2 linked regions of the Cupriavidus taiwanensis LMG 19424 genome follow. Each later gene encodes a partner of the first gene's protein in a complex. Links are inferred from orthologs where the notes say so. Each region holds a gene or a part of one and is shown on either strand. Other genes may lie near its edges.

Region 1 (11,706 bases):
GGGTAGTGTCGGAGCCGCGGCAGCATCGAAGTCCGGCGCCTCTTCATTGCGAGCAAAGCGCAGCCGCTCATGCGGCTCGAGGTCATGGTCGTACTCGTAGTAGTAGCCTTCCAGGCCGGATTGGCCGTCTGCTGCCTGCTTGGTGCAGACAAAGCCCAGACGCGGATTGCCGAGGGTCACGCCATTCTGGGCATGCCAGCCCGCCAGCATCGCGCGCGAGACTTCGGAAGGAATGCCGCAAAGCGCCGTGCCGGACCAGATCCAGCGCGGGGCGTTGTAGCGGATCCACGCCTTCCGGTCGCTCTCATGCATGTACTGCACGGCGACGCCGCCGATATGGTTGGAGAGATAGTGATACTGGGCCGCCGCCACGGCTGGCGGCAGTCCGTCGATGCCCAGCTTGCGCAGTCCGGCGAGAAAACGCTCGCGGCGCTGGCGGCAGAAGATCTCGTAGACCAGCTCCGCCGCCGCCGGCGTTCCCTTGCGGGTCACGGTCGACAGCACGATACCGGTGAAGAAGGCGTGATAGAGCCCGGCGACGGCGCGCCAGCCCGCCTGCGGCTGGTAGGGTTCCGGGTTCGGCATGCCGGCATCCGATGGCTTCGTATGCGTCATTGCGCGGCCTCGATATCGGCGAGCGCGCCCTTCCTGACTGCGCGTGCAAGAACGATGCGCTGGATTTCAGACGTACCTTCGTAGATCTCGACAATGCGCTGGTCGCGATAGCATCGCTCCACGACATTCGGTTTCACATAGCCTCGCCCGCCAAGGATCTGCACCGCGTCGTCCACGACATCGTGGGACGCTTCGCTGGCGTAGAGCTTGGCCATGGCGCCGAGCGTTCCGATGTCCTTGCCCTCGTCATAGCCGCGAGCCGCTTCATACGTGAACATGCGCGCCGCCGACAGGTGCATGGCCGCATCGGCCAGCTTGAAGCCGACGCCTTGGTGGTCGATCAGGGTGTGGCCAAAGGTCTTGCGGGTTACCGCGTAGCGCCGCGCCGCGTCGTACGCACACAAGGCGATGCCGTTGGCCTGGGCCGCCACCACCACCCGCCCGACGGTAAGGGTCGCCAGGGCCAGTTTCAGGCCATCGCCTTCGGGGCCAACGATGCTGTCTGCCGGCACCCAGACGTCGAGCCTGAGGTTGGTCGTTGTCGTGCCACGGATGCCCATCTTGTCTTCATAGAAGTCGACGACAAGACCCTCGGTATCCCGCGGCACCACGAATGCCGAAATCGCCTTGCGCGCTGCCACGTCGCCGGTGCGGGCAAAGACAATGAAGTGCTTCGAGTGGCCACCGTTGCCCAGCCAGCACTTCTCGCCACGAATACGCCAGCCATCGCCCTCGCGCACCGCCGTCGCCTGGATGGCCGACGGGTCGGAACCCGCTTCGCGTTCGCTCAGGGCAAAGTTCACCGCCTCACCGCGCCCGGCCAGCCCGCCGAGCAGGGCCTGCTTCTGCGCTTCACTGCCGGCCAGCAGAATCGGAAACGCGCCCAGTGCCAGCGCCGCCAGGATTGCCGACGTCGATGCGCAACCCTGTGCCACGGCTTCGACCACGGCGACCACCGCCGTCAGTGACGCACCCTCGCCGCCGTACTCCTTTGGCACGAACATGCCGGAGATCTTCGCCTCGAGCAGCCTGGGCAGATGCTCGACCGGATAGCGTTGGTCCCGGTCGATTTCCTCGGCCAGCGGCGCAAACGCTTGCGCGGCCAGGGCTTGCGCCTGTTGTTGCCACCTCGATTCGGACTCGCCCAGTTGCGGGTGCCAAAGCTCATTCATTTGCGGTCTCCAGTCATGCCTCTTTGCTAGTCGATGGCGTCATTTCATCTGGAATCTTTGATACGATCCAGCTAGCATTGAGTAATCTTTATTCTGTTTTTTTGATTAAACGATGCTCGATGTCCGTCAGTTGCAGTGCTTCCTTGCGGTGGCAGAGGAACTTCACTTTGCGAAGGCGGCGGATCGCCTGGGGATTGCGCAGTCAGGTCTGAGCACCCAGATCCAACGGCTGGAGAAAGACCTGGGCGTCACGCTGCTGAACCGCAACAAGCGCAAGCCGGTCACGTTGACCGATGCCGGGCGGCTGTTCTACGCGGAAGCGGAAGCGGCATTGCGCCACATAGCGCGCGCCGACCAGGTCGGCCGGCTGGCTGCCAGAGGGCTTGCCGGGGTTATCCGCATTGGCTACGTCGCTTCTGGCGTCAGCACCGGACTGTTGTCAAGGATGTTGGGTGACTTCCGCAAGCACCATGAGCTGGTCCGCGTCGAAGTCGTACCCATGGAGACGCCACGCCAGCTCGACGCGCTCAACGATGGCCGGATCGATGTGGGTATCGTCAGGCCACGGCGACTATGTCCGGCAGGAATCGTGACGAAGATTGTGCAAACCGAACGCTTGCTGACTGCGATGGCAAGCCACCACGCGCTCGCCAGGCGCGGACCGGTTGCGGCCCGCGAGCTTGCCGACCAGCCGTTCATCATCCCGCAGTTTGCCGACGAGGAAGGGTTCGGCTTCGCATTGACCGCGCTGGGAAAGGCGGGAGGCTTTACGCCACGTCTCGAGTATCGCGTTCAGGATTTCATTTCGGCCGCCAGCCTCGCCTCCGCGGGATACGGGGTCGCGATCGTGCCGGAGTCGATGCAAAATTTCGCGCAGCCTGGGGTCTTCTACAAACCGGTTGCGGATTTCGGCCTGGCGGTCCATCTCGCGCTGGCCTACCGCCGGCGCGAGATGTCGCCCGCGGTAAGGGCCTTCGTGAAGCAAGCCGTTGACCCGAGCATAACGGCAAAAAGCTGAGCGCCGGCCGCCTTAGCCGACAAACCCCGCAAACGCCCCCAGATCCACATTCCCGCCCGACACGATAATGCCCACGCGCTTGCCCTTCACATCGAGCTTGCCATGCAGCACCGCGGCCGCGGCCAGGCAGCCAGTGGGCTCGGCCACGATCTTCATGCGCCCGGCGAAGAACTTCATGGTGTCGACCAGTTCGGCATCCGACACCGTGACGATATCCGTCACCAGCTCGCGGATCACGGCGAAGGTGTGGTTGCCCAGGTACGGCGTCTGCGCGCCGTCGGCAATGGTGCGCGGGGTCTCGATGCGCACGATCTCGCCGCTGCGCAGGCTGCGCTGGCCGTCGTTGCCGGCCTCCGGCTCGACGCCGTACACGGCGCAGCCTGGCGACATCGCCTGTGCCGCAACGGCGCAGCCCGACAGCAGGCCGCCGCCGCCCAGGCATACCACCAGCATGTCGAGCGGACAGGTTTCCTCGAACAGTTCCTTGGCCGCAGTGCCTTGCCCGGCCATCACGTGCGGGTGGTCGTAGGGCGGGATCAGCGTCATGCCGCGCTCGCCGGCGATGCGCCGGCCCAGCGCCTCGCGATCGTCCTGGTAGCGGTCGTACAGCACCACTTCGGCGCCGTAGCCGCGCGTGGCCTCGATCTTGATCGCGGGGGCGTCCTGCGGCATCACGATCACCGCCTGCACGCCCAGCAGGCGCGCCGACAGCGCGATCGCCTGCGCGTGGTTGCCGGAAGAGAACGCCAGCACGCCGCCCGCCTTCTGCTGCGGGGTGAACTGGGCAATGGCGTTGTACGCGCCGCGGAACTTGAAGGCGCCGATGCGCTGGAAGTTCTCGCACTTGAAGAACAGCTGCGCCCCGGTGGCCGCGTCGGCGGTGGCGGAGGTCAGCACCGGGGTGCGGTGGGCGGCCGCGCGGATGCGTTCGTGCGCGGCGGCAACGTCGTCGAAAGAGATCGGCAGGGCGGTCATGGCGGTGGCAAGGGAGGTGGGAGCGGCCAGTTTACCCGCCCCGGCACTCCCTTGCACCCACGCGGCCCGCGGGCTTGCCGCTAGGCCGTGGCGAGCTTGTGCGCCGCGCGCCTCGGCGCGGCCAGCGTACCGGCGCCCGCGGCCCCGGCTTCGCCAGGCAGGCGGAAGAAGGCCACCACCTCGCTCAGTTCGCGGCCCTGCTCTTCCAGCGCGCGCGAGGCATTGGCCGCCTCGCTCACCAGCGACGCGTTCTGCTGCGTGACCTGGTCGATCTGCACGATGGCCTGGTTGACCTGCTCGATGCCGCGGGTCTGCTCGGCCGACGCCGTGGCGATTTCCTCCACGATGCCGGTCACGCGCGCCACCGCCTGGGTCACCTCGGCCATGGTTTGGCCCGCCTCGCTGGCCAGCGACGAACCATCCTGCACCTGCCGCCCCGATGCCTCGATCAGCTCCTTGATCTCCTTGGCCGCGCTGGACGAGCGCTGGGCCAGCCCGCGCACTTCGCTGGCCACTACGGCAAAGCCGCGCCCCTGCTCGCCGGCGCGCGCCGCCTCCACCGCGGCGTTCAGCGCCAGGATATTGGTCTGGAAGGCAATGCCCTCGATGATGCCGGTGATCTCCGCGATCTTGCTCGAGCTGGCGCTGATGTCCTGCATCGTGCCGACCACGCGCTGCACCGTGGTGCTGCCGCGTTGCGCCACGTCGGCGGCGCTGCGCGCGAGTTCGCTGGCCTGGCGCGCGTTCTCGGTGTTCTGGCGCACGGTCTCGGTCAGTTCCTCCATGCTGGCCGCGGTCTGCTCCAGCGAGGCCGCCTGCTCCTCGGTGCGGCTGCTCAGGTCGGCATTGCCGCGCGCGATCTCGCTGGTGCTGATGGCGATATTGCCGCTGCTGGCGCGCACGCGGGTGACGGTGGCGGTCAGGCGCTCGTTCATGTCGCGCAATGCCGCCAGCAGCCGGCCGGTTTCGTCATGGCGGTCCACTTCGATGCGCGCGCCCAGGTCGCCGCCGGCGACGGTGCCGGCCACCTCCACGGCTCGCTGGATCGGACGCGTGATGGCACGCGTGACCAGCACGCCGCCGGCCAGCGCGATGAACGCGGACACCAGCGAGATCAGGATCAGCAGGTTGCGCTGGCGCTCGTAGTCCGCCTCGAGCCGGCGCTCCATTTCCTTCTGGCGGGTCTTGGTGAACTCGGCGTACGCATCGGTCGACTTGATCAGCGCCGCCAGCAACGGACGGCATTGCTTGTCGATCCGGCCGATGGCTTCCTCGATCTTGCGCTCGACCGCCAGCCCGACAATGCCGGTGGCGACCGGACCATACTGCGCCTCGACCCTGGCGACATCCTCGACCAGCTTGCGCGCCTCGTCGCTGACGCCAGGCTGGCGCACCATCTCGCTGAGCCGCGCCAGCCGGCTCTGCACGTCTTCGTGCGCGCGCAGGGCGTCGGCCTTCTCGCGCTCCAGCTCCGCCGCATCCGTCACCAGCACCAGGTTGCGCGCCGCAATGGCACGCCGGTCGACCGCGCTGCGCACCTGCGCCGCCATTTCCGCCCGGGCGTTCAACCCGTTCAGGTAGTCATTGAAACTCGCCGTCGCATCGCCAAGCGCATGCAGCGAATACACCGACACCACCAGCACCACGCCCGCCAGCGTGCCGAACCCGGCCAGCAGCCGCGTGCGGATAGACAGACTCCTGAAAACACTCATGATCACTCCCCTTACCGTCCAAGAAGACGTATGCGCTTCCGTTGTTATGGTTCTAACCCTGTTGCATGCCCGACTGCGGCATGCCACTGCGCGCCCGTTCCTGCCGGTCGGCACGGTATGCGGCATCGCCGGGGCGCATGGCCCCGGCGGCGGACTGGCATCCGTGCTCTTTGTTGCGGGGGCTAACGGTAGGGATGCGGGGAACTGTTCCCTACTAGAGTGGGGGACATCGAAAGCAGGCCGCCCGGAGCCGCATGGCTTGCCTACGCCAGCATCCGCACCTGCGGCTCGCGTCCCCACTGCCGCGTTTTTGCCGCCGCGATAAAACGCGCGGTGTCGCCGGCTGGCACGATGCCGGCGTCCGGCTGCAATCTGGCGTGGGCGAGCAGCATCTCCCCGCCCGCATCGGCGGCGATCGCCTTCAGATGCGCGTAGGCAAAGCAGACAAAGTCCAGCGCCGCGCTTTCCTGCGCCAGCATCGCGGCACCGTCGGCCGACAGCACCACAGCCACGGCATCGAACATCACCGAAGGCGTCCCGGCCAGCTGCCCATCTGCCGGCAGCTTGCTCCCATCGGCCAGCACCGCGCCGCCCACCTTGGGCGCGACGATCTTCACCGTGGCACCGGCGGCGCTGGCCGCCTGGCGGATCGCCTCGACGGTGGCGCCGTCGGAGCCGTCGGCGACCAGGATGCCGATTTCGCGCCCCTGCAGCGTGTCCTTCATCTTGCCGATGATCTGCAGCGCCGGCGACGGCGGCAGATCCTGCACCGGCGCGGCAGTGGAAAGCGGCTCGGGCAGCTGGTCCAGCGCCAGGCCGTCGGCCACGCGCCGTCCCAGGTCGGGGTCGATATTGAGCAGGTGGGCCACCATGCGCTCGCGCACATGCACGTGCTCGACCTTCGACAGCTCGAACACCAGCGCCGAGGCGATATGCGCCTGTTCGGCGCGGGTCTGGCTGCGGTAGAACTGGCGCGCCTGGCTGTAGTGGTCGGCAAAGGTCTCGGGGCGGATGCGGCCCTTGTCGCCCTGCTCGGACACCCGCGCGTGGCGGAAGCCAAGGTCCGGCGCCTCGCGCGGCGAGTCGTCCGACAGCGAGTTGGGCTCATAGGCGACGCGTCCCTTGGGCCGCTGCATCTGCATATGGCCGTCGCGCTGGTGATTGGCGAACGGGCACTTGGGCGCGTTCACCGGAATCTGGTTGAAGTTGGGGCCGCCCAGGCGCAGCAGTTGCGTGTCGAGGTAGGAGAACAGCCGGCCCAGCAGCAGGGGATCGTTGGAGAAATCGATGCCGCGCACGATGTTGGCGGGGCAGAACGCCACCTGCTCGGTCTCGGCAAAAAAGTTGTCGGGCCAGCGGTCCAGCACCATGCGGCCGATCATCTTCAGCGGCACGGTCTCTTCGGGGATGATCTTGGTCGCATCGAGATGATCGAACGGAAATTTGGCGGCATCGTCTTCGGTGAACAGCTGCACGCCCAGTTCCCATTCCGGATAGTTGCCGGACTGGATCGCATTGAACATGTCGCGGCGATGGAAGTCCGGATCGGCGCCGGCGATCTTGACGGCTTCGTCCCACACGGTGGACTGCAGTCCCAGCTTCGGCCGCCAGTGGAACTTGACGAAGGTGGAGCGGCCCTGCTCGTCGAGCAGGCGGAAGCTGTGCACGCCGAAGCCTTCGATCATGCGCAGCGAGCGCGGGATGGTGCGGTCCGACATGATCCACATGACCATGTGCATCGACTCCGGCGTCAGCGAAATGAAGTCCCAGAAGGTATCGTGCGCGGTGGCCGCCTGCGGGAAGGCGCGGTCGGGCTCCATCTTGACCGCGTGGACCACGTCGGGGAACTTGATCGCGTCCTGGATGAAGAACACCGGGATGTTGTTGCCGACCAGGTCCCAGTTGCCTTCCTTGGTATAGAACTTGACCGCGAAGCCCCGCACGTCGCGCGGCGTGTCGATCGAACCGGCGCCGCCGGCCACGGTGGAGAAGCGCGCAAACACGGGAGTCCTGACGCCGACCTCGGTCAGGATGCTGGCGGTGGTGAATTGCGACAGCGACTCGGTCAGCTCGAAATAGCCGTGCGCCGCGGTGCCGCGCGCATGGACGATCCGCTCGGGAATGCGCTCATGGTCGAAGTGTGTAATTTTTTCACGGAGAATGAAATCTTCGAGCAGGGTCGGGCCGCGCGGATTGGCCTTGAGCGAGTTCTGGTTGTCCGCGATGGGCGCGCCCTGGTTGGTGGTCAGCGGGACATGCGTGCCGCCGGCAACCTGGTGCAACTCTCCGCCGGTGCCGCGCTGGGCATCGCCATAACCGGCCGGAGTGCCCTGGGCGGTGGTGGCGGACGCAGTGTTTGACGTGGGCTTGGCCTTGGCGTCGGACGTGTCGGGCATAACGGTCTCCTGTATCGGGTCGAACGGATGAACGGCTGCAACCCGACAGTGCCTGCAATTGCCACGCCCGCTTCCTGACACTTTTGGTTACAAAGGCAAATTACCGAAAGTGCGACCTGTCAAACATCTGACATTTGATCCGTCAACAATCGCCCGCTGTCGCGACAAGCCACGGCCCTCACCGCAGCAACCGGCCGGATCGGCGCTTGTCCTCCGCCCCGCGGAAGCCCGATGCGTGCAGCCGTCTGTCGGCGCAATGGGCGCGGCCATCGTTCTCTCCCTCAACCACAAGAAAAGGCCCTGCACCAATGAGACCCAACTTGCTGTCGCATTCCGCCCGGCCATGGCTGGCGGCCGGCACCCTCACCCTGGCACTGATGCTTGCCGCCTGCGGTGGCGACTCGCCTGGCGCGACAGGCGGCACGCTGCAGCCCGGCGCCGCCAACGGCAACGCGCCGGACGCTGCCGGCAAGCCCGGCCACACCGACAAGCCTGGCAACTGCAGCACGCGTTGCGCGCCCTGATACGCCCCTTGATGCGCCCCTGATTCGGGCCGCTTTCCGACCCAGCGACAGAAGCCAACCCAACCCATGACCTTCAATCCGTCCAAGCGACAGTTCCTCAAGACCAGCCTCGGCACCGGCGCCGCCGCCGCGATGCTGGCCAGCTTTCCGCCCAGCATCCGCCGCGCGCTGGCGATCGAGGCCAACAACGCCACCGGCACCATCCAGGACGTCAAGCACGTCGTGATGGTGATGCTGGAAAACCGCTCGTTCGACAACTACTTCGGCACGTTCAGGGGCGTGCGCGGCTACGGCGACCGCTTTGCCATCCCGCTGCCGAATGGCAAGACCGCGTTCTACCAGACCGATGCCAACGGCAATACGCTGACGCCCTACCACCTCGACGAAACCCAGGGCAATGCGCAGCGCGCGGGCGGCACGCCGCACACGTGGCCGGACGCGCAGGCCGCCTGGGACCACGGCCGCATGGACCGCTGGCCGGTGGCCAAGAAGGCGCTGTCGATGGGCTACTACGACAACGCCGAAATCCCGTTCCAGCGCGCGCTGGCCGACGCCTTCACGCTGTGTGACGCGTACCACTGCGCGATGCACACCGGCACCATCCCCAACCGCCTGTTCTACTGGACCGGCAGCAACGGTCCCACCGGCGACAACGTCGCGGTGATGGTCAATGAATTCAACGCCGGCGCCGACGTGGGCCCGTCCACCGAGGGCTGGACCTGGAAGACCTACGCCGACCGCCTGCAGGCCGCCGGGGTCAGCTGGAAGGTCTACCAGAACGTGCCGGACAACTACGGCTGCAACCAGATGATGAGCTTCCGGCACTGGCGCGCCGAGATGGAGAAGATGCCGGTGGGGCGCAAGCTGTCCAACACCGCCGGCACTGGCGTCAACCCGCCCTACAACCCGGATATCGACGACCAGTACAGCGCGCTGGCCAAGGGCTTCTGCAACACCATGCCCGACGGCGGCTTCCTGCAGTCGCTGCGCGACGACGTAGTCAACGGCCGGCTGCCGGAAGTGTCGTGGATCATCCCGCCGGCCGAGTTCAGCGAGCACCCCGGCCCGTCCAGCCCGGCCAAGGGCGGCTGGTACGTGCAGTCCATCCTCGATGCGCTGACGGCATCGCCCGAGGTCTGGAGCAAGACCGTGCTGCTGATCAACTTCGACGAGAACGACGGCTTCTTCGACCACAGCCCGCCGCCCACCGCGCCGTCGCGCAACCCGGACGGCACGCTGGCCGGCAAGTCGACGCTGAGCGATGCGCAAATGGCCTACGAGTACTTCAACTTCCCGCCCGCCACGGCCAAGCAGCCGCCCCAGGACGGCAAGCCATTCGGTCCCGGCCCGCGCGTGCCGATGTGGGTGGTGTCGCCGTGGAGCCGCGGCGGTTGGGTCAACTCCGAGGTGTTCGACCACACCTCGGTGCTGCGCTTCCTGGAAGCGCGCTTCGGCGTGATGGAGCCGCAGATCAGCGCCTACCGCCGCGCCGTTTGCGGCGACCTGACCAGCGCCTTCAACTTCGCCACGCCCAACACCGAGACGCTGCCGGTGCTGGCGGGGCGCACCACGCGCGCCGACGCCACCAGCCTGACCGCCTGGCAGCAGACGCGGCCCGCGATCCTGGTGCCCGCCACGCCGGCGCTGCCGGCGCAGGCCACCGGCTCGCGTCCGTCGCGCAAGCTGCCGTATGCACTGCATACCAGCGCGCGCGTCGATGCCGCGGCGCGCACCGTGCGCCTGCTGTTCGCCAACGGCAGCGCGCAGCAGGCCGGCGCGGTGTTCCATGTCTACGACAAGCTGCACCTGGACCGCATTCCGCGCCGCTACGTGGTCGAGGCCGGCAAGGCGCTGGACGATGCGTGGGACGTCAATGCCGACGGCGGCAAGTACGACCTGTGGGTGCTCGGCCCCAACGGCTATCACCGCGCCTTCGCCGGCGACATCAACGAGGCGGCCACCACGTCGGCCGAAATCCAGGTCTGCTACAACCCCTGCAAGAAGCCGACCATCCAGGTCAAGCTGCATAACGACAGCGACGCCGACGTGACCTTCACCGTCAAGGCGCTGGCCTATCGCGACGACGGCCCGTGGACGCAGCGGGTCAAGCGGGGCAAGGTGGAACTGCTGGAATGGCCGGTCGCCGACAGCGGCAACTGGTACGACTTCGTCGTGACCTGCGCAGCCAGCCCGGCGTTCGCGCGCCGCTTTGCCGGGCGCATGGAGACCGGCGAGGATACGGTCAGCGATCCGGCAATGGGCGTGATCTGACGGCCCGAGGGGACGCGGCGCAGGGCGGCGCTTACGCCTTGCGCCAGACCGGCGAGGCCGACACCGCCACCTTGCGCGGCAGGATGCCCTGCGCGGCAAAGGCATCGGCAATGCGCTGCTGCTCGGCCAGCGCCGCTGCGTCGACAGTGCGCACGGCATAACTGCGGCGCGCGTTGGCGGCTTCGACCGTGGCGACATCCAGGCCGATCAGCGGTGCGTGCCAGCGCGCGGCCTCGGCGGGGTTGCGCTTGACCCAGTCGCCGGCGTCGCGCAGCGCGTCGAACACCACCTCGAGCACCTCGGCATGCGTGCGCGCGAACGGCGTGGCGGCCAGGTAGAAGCGGCGATAGCTCGACAGCCCTTCGCCATCGCGCAGCACGCGCGCATTGGACTGGCGCTGCACCGCCGCCAGGAACGGGTCCCAGATGACCCACGCCGCCACGCTGCCGCGCTCGAACGCGGCGCGCGCATCGGCGGGACTCAGGTAAGCCGGCTCGATATCGCGGATCGACAGTCCCGCGCGCGCCAGCGCTTCCAACACCAGGTAGTGCGCGCCCGCGCCCTTGGCGAACGCCACGCGCTGGCCCTTGAGCTGGGCCACCTCGCGGATCGGCGAATCGGCGCGCACCACGATCGCCTGCGCCTGCGGCGACGGCGTCTCGGTCGCGTAATACGTCAGCGAAGCGCCCGCGGCCAGCGCGAACGGCGGCACCGCGTCGGCCACGTCGGCGCTGAGGTCGATGTTGCCGAGGTTCAGCGCCTCCAGCAGCGGCAGACCCGAGGTGAACTCATACCACTGCACCGCCACGCCCCTGGGCGCGAGGGCCTTTTCCAGCGTCTGCCGCGATTTCAGCAGGATCATCAGCGTGGAAGACTTCTGGTAGCCGATGCGCAGCGCCGTCAGCCCCTGCCCCGCGCTGACGCCAGGCAACGCAGCGGCAGCGGCCGCGCCCGCTGCGGCCAGAAGCCAGCGGCGGCGGGAAGTGTGAAGCGGGGTCATGGCAAGGCTCCAGATGCAGATCG
Region 2 (6,366 bases), on another replicon or contig:
CGCAGGGCCGGCACGTCCTTGGTTTCGAGCGCGGCGAACAACGCGTCCTCGATCTTGCGGATCGACGGCAGGCCGGCAAGCAGCGCCTCGAGGATGCCGGCATGGCACAGGTCGATACGGATGTCCGACAGGCCCGCCGCGGTCAGCGCGGCCAGCATCAGTTCCTGGATCTCGACGTCGGCTTCGAGGCCGGCATGGCCGTAGATCTCGGCGCCGATCTGGATCGGCTCCCGGGTGGCGTGGAACCCCGCCGGGCGCGCGTGCAACACGTTGCCCGCATAGCACAGCCGGGTCACGCCCGGCCGGTTCAGCAGGTGGGCATCGATGCGCGCCACCTGCGGCGTGATATCGGCGCGCAGCCCCATGGTGCGGCCCGACAGCTGGTCGACCAGCTTGAGCGTGCGCAGGTCGAGGTCATGGCCGGTACCGGTCAGCAGCGACTCGAGGTATTCCAGCATCGGCGGCATCACCAGCTCGTAGCCGTAGGTGCGGAACAGGTCCAGCATGCGGCGGCGCAGCTCTTCGATCTTGCGCGCTTCCGACGGCAGCACGTCGGCAATGTTTTCTGGCAGCAGCCAATGGTTGGACATGGTGAATCTCTTCTCAGTCATTCAGTTGCCTGCGGGCGCAGCGCCTGCAGGGACCGGGCCGGGCCCGGCAAAACCAGGGTGCGGGCGCCGCGCGCCCGCGCCATCACTCCGCCGCGACGGCTCCAGCCGGACAAAACCCCGGCAAGCCGGGGTTTCGTCAATTCGCCACACGGACAAGCGACGGTGCTAGCGCTTGCCTCCGCCATTGCCCGCGGACGCCCCCGCGGCACCGCCGCTGGAACGCATGTAGCGGAAGAACTCGGAATTGGGCTCCAGTACCAGCACGTCGCGCTTGTCGCGGAAGGTGTTGCGGTAGGCCTCCATGCTGCGCCAGAACTGCGCAAACTGCGGATCGCGGCCAAACGCATCGCCATAGATCTGCGAGGCCTTGGCGTCGCCCTCGCCCTTGATCACCTGCGCATCGCGATAGGCTTCGGCCAGCACCACTTCGCGCTGGCGGTCGGCGTCGGCGCGGATCTTCTCGCCCTCGGCCGCGCCGGTGGAGCGCAGCTCGTTGGCCACGCGCTTGCGCTCGGCCTCCATGCGGCGATACACCGATTCGCTGATCGCAGGCAACAGGTCGACGCGCTTGAGGCGCACGTCGAGGATCTCGACGCCGACCGACTTGGCGTACTCGCTCATGCCATTGCGGATGGCCTGCATCACCTGCTCGCGCTCGCCCGCGACCACGTCGGCCACGGTGCGCTTGCCGAACTCTTCGCGCGCTACCGAGTCGATGCGCTGCGTCATGCGGTCCTGCGCGCCGCGCAGGTTGCCGCCGAAGGCGACGAAGAACTTGCGCGGATCGGTGATGCGCCATTTGACGAACCAGTCCACCACCATGCTCTTCTTCTCGGCGGTCAGGAAACGCTCGTTGGCGGCCACGTCGATGGTCTGCAGGCGGCGGTCCATGAACACCACGTTCTGGAACGGCGGCGGCAGCTTGAAGTGCAGGCCCGGCTCGCGCACCACCTCCTTGATCTGGCCGAAGGCGAACACCACGGCGTACTGGCGCTGGTCGACCACGAACAGCATGGACGAGACCACGGCGAGCAGGATGAAAAAGCCGATCGCAAAGGAAATCAGTCGGTTCATGACGGTCTCCTCAGCGCGAGTCGCGGTCGCGGTTGCGCAGCGATTCGCGCGACCGGTTGTCCGTCGAGGCATCCGGCGCGGGCGCCGGTGTGCCGCCGGCCGCGCCGGGCTGCCCCGGCTGCGTCGGCGCGGCGCGGCCCTCGGCCTGCGCCATCAGCTTGTCCAGCGGCAGGTAGAGCAGGTTGTTGCCCTGGCGCGCGTCGACCAGCACCTTGGTCGAATTGGTGTAGATCTGCTGCATGGTCTCCAGATAGATACGGTCGCGCGTCACCTGCGGCGCCTTGGCGTATTCCGCCTGGACCGAGCGGAAGCGCGCCGCGTCGCCCTCGGCCTGCGCCACCACACGGGCGCGATAGGCTTCGGACTCTTCCTTCAGGCGCGCCGCGGTACCCTTGGCGCGCGGGATGATGTCGTTGGCGTAGGCCTGGCCTTCGCTGATGGCGCGTTCGCGGTCCTGGCTGGCCTTGTTGACGTCGTCGAACGCGGCCTGCACCTGCTCGGGCGGCTGCACGCTCTGCACGTTCACCGACAGCACGCGGATGCCGGTCTTGTATGCCGACAGGATGGCCTGGATCGACTTGGCCAGCTGCTGCGCGATCTGCTCGCGGTTTTCGTACAGCACCGCATCCATCTTGTTGCGGCCGACGATCTCGCGCACCGAGGTCTCTGCGGCCTGTGTCACCAGTTCTTCATCGCCACCCCGGTCGGTCTTGTTGAAGAACAGGAATTCGCTGGCGTCCTGGATCACGTACTGCACGGTGAAGCGCACGTCGATGATGTTCTCGTCCTGCGTCAGCATCGACGAGTCTTTCAGATTGCTGTCCTTGATCGAGGTGGAGCGGCCCACCTCGACCGAGCGCACCGCCGACAGGTTGACCACCTCGGCCGACTGGATCGGCCAGGGCATGCGCCAGTTGATGCCGGGGCCGGCGGAGTACTTGAACTTGCCGAACTGCAGGATCACCGCGGTCTGCCCTTCCTGCACCATGAAGAAGCCGCTGGCCAGCCAGATGCCGACCACCGCGGCCACGATCACGCCGGCGCCGACACCCGGGCCCTTGCCTGACGTACGCGGCCCGCCGAAGCCCTGGTTGCCGTTGCCGCCGTTGTCCTTGCGGCCGAGCAGGCCGTTCAGGCGGCGGTTGAAGTCGCGCCACAGTTCGTCCAGATCCGGCGGGCCGCCATCCTGCTGCGGACGCTGGTTCTGCTGGCGGTTGTCGTCGCGGCCGTCCTTCTTGTCATCGTCCTGCCCATCCCGACCCCAGCGCGGATCGTTCAGCGAGAAGATGGCGCGCAGGCGCTGCCAGCCCGCGCGCAGCGCAAGGCGGCCGCCTGGTGTCAGGCTCGAATCAGCATTCCGGGGAAACTGGGGCATGAAGTGCACGGGTCCGGGGAAGTTTGTAACAGGGGGATTCTAGCAGTCATCGGCGCCACTTTTGGCCAATTCGAGCAATCCCGGCGCCAACCGCACCGGAATTGGGCGGAACCGGCGCCGGGCCGGCACCGGGACGGCGTCGATACGGCGTCGACATGGCGGCCAGCCCTGGCTAGCCACCAGCCTTACAACCGCTGAGGGTCCGCCGCATCGGCATCGTCGCCATCCTCCGCGACTCCGCCATCGCCGGCGCCATCGGACTGCGCCACCTCGCCCAGGCGCGGATCGTAGGGCTGCGGCTCGGGTGGACGGCTGGCCAGCCATTGCGCCACCTCGACCACGGCCTCGCGCAGCGCATCCAGGCCCAGCCCCTCGCGCGCGCTCAGGAACACGCGGGTCGGGATGCCGTCCGCATCGCGCTCGATGCGGGGGCCCTCGCTCATCAGTTCCGGCGCCGCGTCGATCTTGTTCATCACCACGATCTGCGGGATGTCGAGGGCATTGATTTCCGCCAGCACCCGGTTGACCTGCTCGATCTGCTCGTGGCGCACCGGGCTCGATGCATCCACCACATGCAGCAGCAGGTCCGCATGCACGGTCTCGTCCAGCGTGGCACGGAAGGCCGCCACCAGTTGCGTCGGCAGGTCGCGGATAAAGCCGACCGTGTCCGACAGCACCACGTTGCCCAGGCCATCCAGAAACAGCCGGCGCGAGGTGGTGTCGAGCGTGGCGAAGAGCTGGTTGGCCGCATACGCGCCGGCCTTGGTCAGCGCGTTGAACAGCGTCGACTTGCCGGCGTTGGTATAGCCCACCAGCGAGATGCTGAGGGTGTCGTTGCGCGCGCGCGCCGCTGCGTGCTGTGCTGGCGCTGCAGCCGCGACAGGTCCGACTTGAGCCGCTTGGCGCGCTCGTCCAGCATGCGGCGGTCCAGTTCGAGCTGGCGCTCGCCAGGACCACCGCGCATGCCGATACCGCCCTTCTGCCGCTCCAGGTGGCTCCACGCGCGGACCAGCCGCGACGCGCGGTACTGGACCTGCGCCAGCTCCACCTGCACCTTGCCGACGTGGCTCTGCGCACGCTGCCCGAAGATGTCCAGGATCAGGCCGGTGCGGTCGATCACGTGGCGGTGCAGGAAGCGCTCCAGGTTGCGTTGCTGCGCCGGGCTCAGCGCGTGGTTGAACACCACCACGTCGGCATCCAGCGCATCGGCGGCCTCCTTCAACTCCTCGGCCTTGCCCGAGCCGATGAACAAGGCCGGGTCCGGCCGCGAGCGGCGGCCCGTCAGCGTATGCACGGGCAGCGAACCGGCGGTCGAAGTGAGCAGCGCGAGTTCGCTGAGGCTTTCCTGGAAATCATGCTTGCCGAAATCGACGCCGACGAGGATGGCGCGCGAAGGGGCGGTGTTGGAGGTGGCTCTGGGGTCCAAGGGCGGGCGCGGAGGCGCAGGGAAATTCGGGTTCAGGGGAAGGGATGGCAGCGCTCGGACTCTGTCCTGGCCCCTGCCGGGACAGGCCGCTGCATGGTGCGGTACATTGCGGCGGCGGATGCGTCGGCAACCGCCGGGCCGCTCGGCACCGGGCGCGCTGGCACGCCGGTGCCGGGCATCGAGGCAGCGCCGCGTGGCGCCCTGGCGATGCCCTGGGGCAGATCGGTCAGATCACGCCTCGGCGGAATCATCCACGCGGAAATTGACCGCGCGTGCCGGCACGACGGTGGAGATCGCATGCTTGTAGACCATCTGGGTCACGGTGTTGCGCAGCAGGACGACATACTGGTCGAACGATTCGATATTGCCTTGCAGCTTGATGCCATTGACGAGATAGATGGAAACCGGCACGTGCTCTTTGCGCAGCGCGTTCAGGAACGGGTCTTGTAGCAGTTGCCCTTTGTTGCTCATGGCACACTCCAAATTTATAGGTTTAGTGGTGAATGATGGGGATGGAAATCCCCGGTTCAAGTCAGGCGGCGCAAAAACGCGCCAGAAAAAAGATCAAAACGGTACCAAGTTGGCGTCAATGCGCAGGGAACCCCCTGCTACCGTGAATTTAGCCGCAGTTCCAAACGAACGCAAACGAAAACTGGCCCCGCCACGGATCCGGTTCCGGACTCAATCCTTCGAGTCCGCGTACGGATTTTTGTTCGTGCGAAATTCGATGCGCAGGGGCGTGCCCTTGAGCTTGAATGCCGCACGGAAACGATTTTCCAGGTAGCGCCGGTAGGTCTCGGCCACGCCCGACAGCGCATTGCCGTGGATCACGATGATGGGCGGATTGGAGCCGCCCTGGTGCGCATAGCGCAGCTTGGGCCGCGACGCGCCGACGCGCTTGGGCTGCTGGAATTCCACGGCTTCCTGCAGCACGCGCGTCAGTTGCGGCGTCGGCAGCTTGACCATCGCCGCGGCATACGCATCGTCGACCGATCGCATCAGTGCGCCGATGCCGGTGCGCTCGCGCGCCGACACAAAGTGAAAGTTGGCAAAGCTGAGGAATTGCAGCTTGCGCTCGAGGTCGTGCTTGATGCGGTCGCGCGTATGGCCGTCCAGGCCGTCCCATTTGTTGACGCCCACCACCAGCGCGCGGCCGGACTCGACGATAAAGCCGGCAATATGCGCATCCTGATCGGAAATATCCTGTTGCGCGTCGAGCAGCAGGATCACCACGTTGGCGTCCGCGATCGACTGCAGCGTCTTGACCACCGAGAATTTCTCGATCGCCTCGAACACCTTGCCACGCCGGCGCAGGCCGGCGGTGTCGATCAGCGTATAGGGCTTGCCGCCGCGCTCGAACTCGACATAGATGGCGTCGCGGGTGGTGCCAGGCATGTCGAAGGCGATCACGCGCTCTTCACCGATCAGCGTATTGACGAGCGTGGACTTGCCCACATTGGGACGCCCGACGATGGCGATCTTGACGCCCTTGCCCTCGTCCGAGGCTTCCTCGGCCAGCTCGGGGCGCTCCTGTACCGCCAGCTCGATGGCTTCATCGACCAGCTCGCGCACGCCGTCGCCATGGGCGGCGGAGATCGCGTACGGATCGCCCATGCCGAGTTCGTAGAAATCCGCCGCCACCGAGGTGTACTTCATGCCCTCGGCCTTGTTGACCGCCAGCATGATGCGCCGGCCGGTCTTGCGCAGGTAATCGGCGATGGCGCGGTCCTGCGGCGCCAGGCCCAGGCGGCCGTCGACGATAAAGATCACCACGTCGGCCTCGACCACCGCCTGCTTGGTCTGCTTGGCCATCTCGGCGACGATGCCTTCCTTGACCACGGGTTCGAAGCCGCCGGTATCGATGGCGATGAACGGACGTT

The links.
Region 2: the proteins of RALTA_RS17430 (region 1) and hfq are in contact, whole or in part, in a crystal structure (PDB 3VU3), measured with the Escherichia coli proteins. The link is inferred for Cupriavidus taiwanensis LMG 19424 from one-to-one orthologs.

Annotation. Positions count from the first base shown.
Region 1 is NC_010530.1:379,254-390,959, reverse strand. The notes cover bases 5,323-8,284. They hold RALTA_RS17430 (catalase), read right to left. Parts: upstream 7,889-8,284; coding sequence 5,756-7,888; downstream 5,323-5,755. Other genes in these bases: RALTA_RS17425 (hypothetical protein), read left to right, coding at 8,209-8,284; RALTA_RS17435 (methyl-accepting chemotaxis protein), read right to left, coding at 5,323-5,492. Outside these bases: RALTA_RS17455 (hypothetical protein), read right to left, coding at 1-615; RALTA_RS17450 (acyl-CoA dehydrogenase family protein), read right to left, coding at 612-1,787; RALTA_RS17445 (LysR family transcriptional regulator), read left to right, coding at 1,900-2,805; RALTA_RS17440 (threo-3-hydroxy-L-aspartate ammonia-lyase), read right to left, coding at 2,818-3,780; more of RALTA_RS17435, read right to left, coding at 3,861-5,322; more of RALTA_RS17425, read left to right, coding at 8,285-8,412; RALTA_RS17420 (phosphocholine-specific phospholipase C), read left to right, coding at 8,479-10,683; RALTA_RS17415 (aliphatic sulfonate ABC transporter substrate-binding protein), read right to left, coding at 10,715-11,683.
Region 2 is NC_010528.1:2,004,899-2,011,264, forward strand. The notes cover bases 3,338-6,067. They hold hfq (RNA chaperone Hfq), read right to left. Parts: upstream 4,958-6,067; coding sequence 4,718-4,957; downstream 3,338-4,717. Other genes in these bases: der (ribosome biogenesis GTPase Der), read right to left, coding at 5,168-6,067. In the rest of the region: RALTA_RS09160 (ATP phosphoribosyltransferase regulatory subunit), read right to left, coding at 1-590; protease modulator HflC, read right to left, coding at 777-1,685; FtsH protease activity modulator HflK, read right to left, coding at 1,696-3,060; more of der, read right to left, coding at 6,068-6,366. UniProt on the Escherichia coli protein: RNA chaperone that binds small regulatory RNA (sRNAs) and mRNAs to facilitate mRNA translational regulation in response to envelope stress, environmental stress and changes in metabolite concentrations.